Regions from separate parts of the Streptomyces sp. NPDC015139 genome, predicted to be linked through region 1. Evidence: riboswitches for the same ligand, from Rfam matches in the RefSeq annotation. Region 1 holds a riboswitch; the other holds the start of a gene.
What was found. Region 1 has a riboswitch for cyclic di-AMP ahead of ACF08B_RS12945 (M23 family metallopeptidase). Riboswitches for the same ligand answer to the same signal wherever they lie in the genome.
Positions count from the first base shown of each region.

Region 2: linked by a shared signal. The riboswitch ahead of ACF08B_RS12100 (NlpC/P60 family protein) and the one ahead of ACF08B_RS12945 (M23 family metallopeptidase) in region 1 are both predicted to bind cyclic di-AMP.

Region 1 covers NZ_JBIBUW010000004.1:120,785-124,663, forward strand. Annotated here, with positions in the region: gene ACF08B_RS12935 (M16 family metallopeptidase) at 1-677, shown strand, start outside; gene ACF08B_RS12940 (M16 family metallopeptidase) at 674-2,062, shown strand; cyclic di-AMP (ydaO/yuaA leader) riboswitch at 2,292-2,451, shown strand; gene ACF08B_RS12945 (M23 family metallopeptidase) at 2,465-3,220, shown strand; gene ACF08B_RS12950 (GntR family transcriptional regulator) at 3,419-3,879, shown strand, end outside.
Region 2 covers NZ_JBIBUW010000003.1:742,388-746,266, forward strand. Annotated here, with positions in the region: gene pcrA (DNA helicase PcrA) at 1-1,568, opposite strand, end outside; cyclic di-AMP (ydaO/yuaA leader) riboswitch at 1,878-2,022, shown strand; gene ACF08B_RS12100 (NlpC/P60 family protein) at 2,031-3,293, shown strand; gene ACF08B_RS12105 (tellurite resistance/C4-dicarboxylate transporter family protein) at 3,395-3,879, shown strand, end outside.

The DNA of each region.
Region 1 (3,879 bases):
GCTCGCTGCCGGAGACCATCGGCGGGCAGAAGCGCGAGGTCCTCGTGGAGGAGGTCCCGGCGCGCGCGCTGATGGCCGCCTACCGGCTGCCCCACGACGGCACGCGTGCGTGCGACGCGGCCGACCTCGCCCTGACCGTCCTCGGCGGAGGCGAGTCCTCCCGCCTGTACAACCGGCTGGTGCGCCGCGACCGTACGGCCGTCGCGGCCGGCTTCGGCCTGCTGCGGCTGTCCGGGGCGCCCTCCATGGGCTGGCTGGACGTGAAGACCTCCGGTGACGTCGAGGTGCCGGTCATCGAGGCCGCCATCGACGAGGAGCTGGCCCGGTTCGCCGCGGAGGGCCCGACGCCCGAGGAGATGGAGCGCGCCCAGGCCCAGTTGGAGCGCGAATGGCTGGACCGGCTCGGCACGGTAGCCGGCCGTGCCGACGAACTGTGCCGGTACGCCGTCCTGTTCGGCGACCCGCAGCTCGCGCTCACCGCCGTCAAGCGCGTCCTGGAGGTCACCCCCGAGGAGGTCCAGGAGGTCGCCAAGGCCCGGCTGCGGCCCGACAACCGCGCGGTGCTCGTCTACGAGCCGAAGTCCCCGGAGGCCGTCGAGGACGCCAAGGTCCCCGAGGACCCGGAAAAGGAAGCGACCGTAGAGGCCGGCAACGAGAACGAGGAGACGGCCAAGTGACCGAGCTCGCCACCATGGAGTTCCACCCCCGGCCGCAGCCGGGCGACGCCAAGCCGTGGGCGTTCCCGGCCCCCGAGCGCGGCACGCTGGACAACGGCCTGACCGTGCTGCGCTGCCACCGCCCCGGCCAGCAGGTCGTCGCCGTCGAGGTGATGCTGGACGCGCCCCTGGACGCCGAGCCCGCCGGCCTGGACGGTGTCGCCACGATCATGGCGCGGGCCTTCTCCGAGGGCACCGACAAGCACTCGGCCGAGGACTACGCCGCCGAGCTGGAGCGCGCGGGCGCCACGCTCGACGCGCACGCCGACCACCCCGGGGTCCGGCTCAGCCTGGAGGTCCCGGCCTCCCGCCTGGCCAAGGGCCTCGGCCTGCTCGCCGACGCCCTGCGCGCCCCCGCCTTCGCGGAGAGCGAGGTCGAGCGGCTGGTCCGCAATCGCCTGGACGAGATCCCGCACGAGCTGGCCAACCCCTCCCGCCGGGCCGCCAAGGAGCTCTCCAAGGAGCTGTTCCCGGTGACCTCGCGCATGTCCCGGCCGCGCCAGGGCACCGAGGAGACGGTCGAGAAGATCGACGCGGCGTCCGTACGCGCCTTCTACGACCGGCACGTCCGCCCCGCCACGGCCACCGTGGTCGTCGTCGGCGACCTCACCGGCACCGACCTGGGGGAGCTGCTCGGCGACACCCTCGGCGCGTGGACCGGCACGCCGGGCGAGCCGCGGCCGGTGCCGCCGGTGACCGCCGACGACACCGGCCGCGTGGTCGTCGTGGACCGGCCGGGCGCCGTGCAGACGCAGCTGCTCATCGGGCGTGTCGGCCCGGACCGGCACGACCGGGTCTGGCCCGCCCAGGTCCTCGGCACCTACTGCCTCGGCGGCACGCTCACCTCCCGCCTGGACCGCGTGCTGCGCGAGGAGAAGGGCTACACCTACGGGGTACGGGCGTTCGGGCAGGTCATGCGGTCGGCCCCGGACGGCACCGGTGCCTCGATGCTCGCCATCAGCGGCTCCGTGGACACGCCGAACACCGGTCCCGCGCTGGACGACCTGTGGAAGGTGCTGCGCACCCTCGCGGCGGAGGGCCTGACCGACGCCGAGCGGGACGTCGCCGTGCAGAACCTCGTCGGGGTGGCGCCGCTGAAGTACGAGACCGCGGCGGCCGTCGCGAGCACCCTGGCCGACCAGGTCGAGCAGCACCTGCCCGACGACTTCCAGGCGACGCTGTACCGGCAGCTGGCCGCGACGGGCACGGTCGAGGCGACCGCGGCCGTCGTCAACGCCTTCCCGGTGGACCGGCTGGTGACCGTCCTCGTCGGCGACGCCTCCCAGATCAAGGCGCCGGTCGAGGCGCTCGGCATCGGCGAAGTCACCGTCGTCACGGCCGAATAGCGGCCGCTGCCGCGGAGCACGGCACGCGTGCGTGGGGCCCTGCCGACCTACGGGTCGTCAGGGCCCCCGCCGTTCCACTCGCTTCACCAGATGCCCGATTTGGGGCGGAGGTTGCCTGTCTGCCCTGTGGGATGCGCTACAAAAACCCGGATCCGTTTGAGGATTGAAAGCGGGCTTCCGTAGGTTCGTCCAGGCTGTTCGTCACGCACCACGCCGCGCCCGCGGCACCGGACAGTCATCGCCGAGTCCCCGTACGGCGCGAGCCAGGGGAGCCGGGGACCCATCGTCCCTGGGGTGAATCGGGCGCCCGCGCGTGAGCGAGGGGGCCCGTAGGAGACCTTCCTGCTCCGAACCCGTCAGCTAACCCGGTAGGCGAGAAGGAAGGAAAGGACCAGCCACTTCATGGCGTTCATGTGCGCCACCGGGAAGCATCGCAAGCCCGGCCGGGTCAAGCGCACCACCGCGCAGGCGGCCGGTGTCGCCGCCCTCACCACCACGGGTGTCGTCGGCACCCTCGCCGCGTCGCCGGCGCTCGCCGCCGAGAACGCCGCCGAGCAGACCGGCCTCACGCCCGTCGTGACCGTCAGCGACGACGTCGCGGAGCAGATCAGCGCGCAGGCGGACGCCCAGAAGCAGGCCGCCGAGCAGCAGGCCGCCGAGGAGGCCGCCGCCAAGGCCGCCGCCGCCAAGGTCAAGGAGGAGCGCGAGGCCAGGGCCCGCGCCGCCCGCGAGGCCGAGCGCAAGCGCCTCAACGCGTTCGTCGCCCCGATCGTGCACTCCTACGTGTCCACCGCCTACAAGGCCAGCAGCTCGCTGTGGTCCTCCGGCTCCCACACCGGTATCGACTTCCACGCGGCCAGCGGCACGTCCGTCCACGCGGTCGGCTCCGGCACCGTCGTCTCCACCGGCTGGGGCGGCGCGTACGGCAACCAGATCGTGATCCGGATGGCCGACGGCATGTACACCCAGTACGGCCACCTGTCGTCCATCGGTGTCACGGTCGGCCAGAAGGTCGTCCCCGGCCAGCAGATCGGTCTGTCCGGCGCGACCGGCAACGTCACCGGCCCGCACCTCCACTTCGAGGCCCGTACGAGCCCCGACTACGGCTCGGACGTCGACCCCATCAGCTATCTCCGCAACCACGGCGTGAACGTCTGACGCCACCGCGCGGACATGCGAAAGCCCCGGCTCACCGAGCCGGGGCTTTCGCCGTTTCCGCCTGATCCCCACCGGACCGCTGTCCAAAAAATATCCATGGATTCCGGCCTGCCGTCGGAAATTCGGCCTCTTTGGAATAGAGTCACGGAAAGGGCGTCCCCTGCGGGCGTTTCACGGGGATTAAGGCGGAGGTCGGTCATGCGTGTTCCGGCGCATTCGGTGTGCACGGCGATCCGGGACGACATCGTCGCCGGTGTCCACGAGCGCGGCGGCCGGCTCACCGAGGAAGTGCTGGCCCGCCGCTACGGCGTCTCGCGCGTCCCCGTCCGTGAGGCCCTGCGCACCCTGGAGGCGGAGGGGTTCGTGGTGACCCGCCGGCACGCGGGCGCGTGCGTGGCCGAACCGACCGCGCAGGAGGCCGCCGACCTGCTGGAGATGCGCCTGCTCCTGGAGCCGCTCGGCGCGGCACGGGCGGCACAGCGGCGTACGGAGGCCCATCTCAAGGTGCTGCGCGGCCTGGTGCGGCTGGGCCAGGAGCGGGCCAGGAGGGGCGGCAGCGAGGAGTTGCGCGCACTGGGCGGCTGGTTCCACGAGACGCTGGCGCAGGCCTCCGGCAGCCCCTCGCTGGCCTCGATGCTCACCCAGCTGCGCCACAAGAT
Region 2 (3,879 bases), on a different contig from region 1:
CGCTTGAGCGCCTGGGGGAAGCTGATCTTCTCGCGCTGGGAGAGGGCGTCGATCATCGCCTCGGCGCGGTCGCCGATGCCCCGCTTGGGCACGTTGAGGATGCGGCGCAGCGGCACCGTGTCCTCGGGGTTGGCGAGGACACGCAGGTAGGCGAGGACGTCCCGGACCTCCTTGCGCTCGTAGAAGCGGACACCGCCGACGACCTTGTAGGGCAGGCCGACGCGGATGAAGATCTCTTCGAAGACACGGGACTGGGCGTTGGTGCGGTAGAAGACGGCGACGTCGCCCGCCTTCGCCTCGCCCGCGTCGACCAGGCGGTCTATCTCGTCGGCGACGAACTGGGCCTCGTCGTGCTCGGTGTCGGCGACGTAACCGGTGATCCGCGCGCCCTCGCCGGCGTTGGTCCACAGGTTCTTCGGGCGGCGGGACTCGTTGCGCTCGATGACCGCGTTGGCGGCGGACAGAATGGTCTGCGTGGAGCGGTAGTTCTGCTCCAGCAGGATCGTCGTCGCGTCGGGGTAGTCCTCCTCGAACTGGAGGATGTTGCGGATCGTCGCTCCGCGGAAGGCGTAGATGGACTGGTCCGCGTCACCCACGACGCACAGCTCGGCCGGCGGCAGGTCGGACTCGCTCGGCGGTACGTCCACCGGGTGCGCGGCGGTGCCGACGAGCTCGCGGACCAGGGCGTACTGGGCGTGGTTGGTGTCCTGGTACTCGTCGACCATGACGTGCCGGAAGCGACGGCGGTAGTGCTCGGCGACGTCCGGGAAGGCGCGCAGCAGGTTGACCGTCGTCATGATCAGGTCGTCGAAGTCGAGGGCGTTCGCCTCCCGCAGCCGCGACTGGTACAGGGCGTAGGCCTGGGCGAGGGTCTTCTCGAAGCCGTCGGTGGCCTGGGCGGCGAAGTCCTCCTCGTCGATCAGCTCGTTCTTCAGGTTGCTGATCTTGGCGCTGAAGGACTTGGGCGGGAAGCGCTTGGGGTCGAGGTCCAGGTCACGGCAGACCAGGGCCATCAGGCGCTTGCTGTCGGCGGCGTCGTAGATCGAGAACGACGAGGTGAAGCCGAGCTTCTTGGACTCCCGGCGCAGGATGCGCACGCAGGCGCTGTGGAAGGTCATGACCCACATCGCGTGGGCGCGCGGGCCGACGAGCTGCTCGACGCGCTCCTTCATCTCGCCCGCGGCCTTGTTGGTGAAGGTGATCGCGAGGATCTGGCCGGGGTGCACATGCCGCTCGGCGAGCAGGTGCGCGATGCGGTGGGTGAGCACGCGGGTCTTGCCGGAGCCCGCACCGGCGACGATGAGCAGGGGGGAGCCGGCGTGCGCCACGGCGGCGCGCTGGTTCTCGTTCAGCCCCTCCAGGAGGGCCGCCGGGTCCAGGGCGGGGCGCGGGGCGCCGTCGCGGTAGTGGGCGTCCCGGTCCGGCGGCACGTCGAACTTCCCGCCGAACAGATCGTCCGGAATCGGCTCCGGGGCGTGATCGTGCTCGGGCGGCGGCGGGGGCTCCTCGTCGTGCCCACGAGGGGGCCGGAGGTCCGCCAGGAAGCTGTCGTCAAAGAGGCTGCTCATCGCTCTACGAGTCTAGGGCGCCCCACCGACAACCGGTCCCGGTCCCCGGAACATGGCCCGCGGACGGCCGTTCCCGAGTACTTCCACGACGGCATCGATCTTCCCGGCGAACCCCCTTCATACCCCTCACGCTGCGGAAGCGCCTGGTCACCCCTGTATAAACCTGACCTCAGGTCACAGAAATGTATCGGACAAACCGCTCACCAACCTTCACAGGAGACACACGAGTTGGCTAGGTTGCCGTCAGGCCGCACGACCCCACTCCGGCGAACGTCGCCGGGCCGCGCGGCCTCCGCCGAGTCCGGCGCGCCTCGCACGGCGCCCAGAGCCGGGGACCCACCGATCCCGGGGTGAATCGGCCGACTCCCACCCGGGACGACGCCGTAGGGCAACCCTTCCGAACCACCCGCCCGAACCCGACAGCTAACCCGGTAGGCGGCCGTTTGGAAGGAGTCGCCAGCCTTGGCGTCGCACCGCAAGCCGCGCCCCGGCGGCACCCGTGGACCGGGCCTGCGCGGCCCCGCTCTCGCCACCGCCGCCTTCACCTCCGTGGCCGTCCTGTCGCAGACGGCCGAGGCCGCCGCCGACGACGGCAGGCCGAGCATGGAGGAGATCGAGAAGAAGATCGACGAGCTCTACCGCCGGGCCGACTCGTCTCCGGAGGACGAACCGGCGGCCAGGCAGCGCGCCCGCGAGGAGGAGCCGCGCCAGGAGAGCGCCCGCCGCGGGAACCGGCGCGCCAAGGCGCCGGAGGGGCGAGTGGCGCCCGCCGCCGGCCCGGACACGGCCGCCTTTCTCCTCACGGAGTTCCCGCAGGACCACTTCGCCCAGAACAGGGTGATGAACCGGCTGGCCTCGCGCGTGCGGGACACGGCCGAGCGCGGCAGGACCGGCAGGAGCCCGCGGACGGCGGACACCGACGCCGCGCCCTACGACGTGAAGGCCGCGAAGGCCGCCGTCCAGCGCAAGCTCGCCACCACGCGGGACCTGCTCTCGCGGCTCCCCGCCCAGGGACACGCGCGCCCCGCCGAGTCCGACCCCACACCCTGGGGCGCCGCGCACCCCGCCGAGCCCGACCCGGCGCCCTGGCAGGACGCGCTGCCCGCGGTGCCCGCACAGGCGACGTGGGAGGACGGACCCTCCACGGCATCCACCCCCGCGGCCTGGGAGGACGGACCCTCCACCGGCTCGGCCCAGGCGGCCTGGGAGGACGGACTCCCCGCCGCGTCCGCCCCCGCAGCCTGGGAGGACGGGCTGCCCGCCGTACCCGCCCCGGCCGCCTGGGAGGACACCGGCCCGCAGACGCACGCGGCCGCGACGTCCTCCACCGCACCCGCGCCTTCCGCGTCCACGGTCGCGCAGCAGGCCACCAAGGCCGAGAAGGCGATCGCCTTCGCCCGCGCCCAGCTCGGCAGGCCCTACGTGAGCGGTGCCAGCGGCCCCGGTTCCTACGACTGCTCCGGCCTCACCCAGGCAGCGTGGCGGGCCGCCGGTGTCACCCTTCCGCGCGCCGCCCGCGACCAGGCCGTCGCGGGCACTGCGGTGGCCCTCGCCGACGCTCGCCCCGGTGACCTGGTCTTCTTCCACGAGGACAGCAGCCATGTGGGTCTGTACACGGGTGACGGAACGATGATCCACGCCCCGGAACCGGGCGCCTACATCCGCGAGGAGCCTGTCCACCGAGGCGGCGAGGCGCTCGTCCTGGGCGTGGTCCGGCCGGCCTGACCCCTTCCGCCCGCGCATCCACGCGCGCGTGCCGGTGTTTTTGCCCGCTACGCGCGCGTGGCCTGCCCGGTCGGCCCGTCGCGGCTGCCTAGCATCGGCGCATGCCCGGCATCTCGGAATTGCGTGCGTGGTGGGCGGGGTGGCCTCCCGCCGCCGGCGCCGCGGTCATGGCGACCGGCATCGTGTCGATGGGCCTGCACCTGTCCGGCGACGAGACGCTGTCCCGGGTGGTGCTGCTCCTGGCCGCGATCGCCTGGGTGGCGCTGGCGGCCGACTTCGTCATGCGGCTGGCCACCGACCGGCCGCGGTGGCTGGCCGACGCGGCGACTCCGGGCGCGCTGACCGCGGTCGCCGCGACGACCGTGCTGGGCACCCGGCTCTCGGTGCTGGGCTGGGAGACCCTGGCCGCGGCACTGCTCGCGCTCTCGGCGCTGCTCTGGCCGGGGCTGCTCGTCTTCGTGATGCGGCACTGGGACCGGCGCATGCCGGGTTCGGTCTTCCTGGGCTGTGTGGCCACACAGGGCCTCGCCGTGCTGGGCGCCACGCTGGCCGCGGCCGTCGAGACGGCGTGGCTGGCGCACACGGC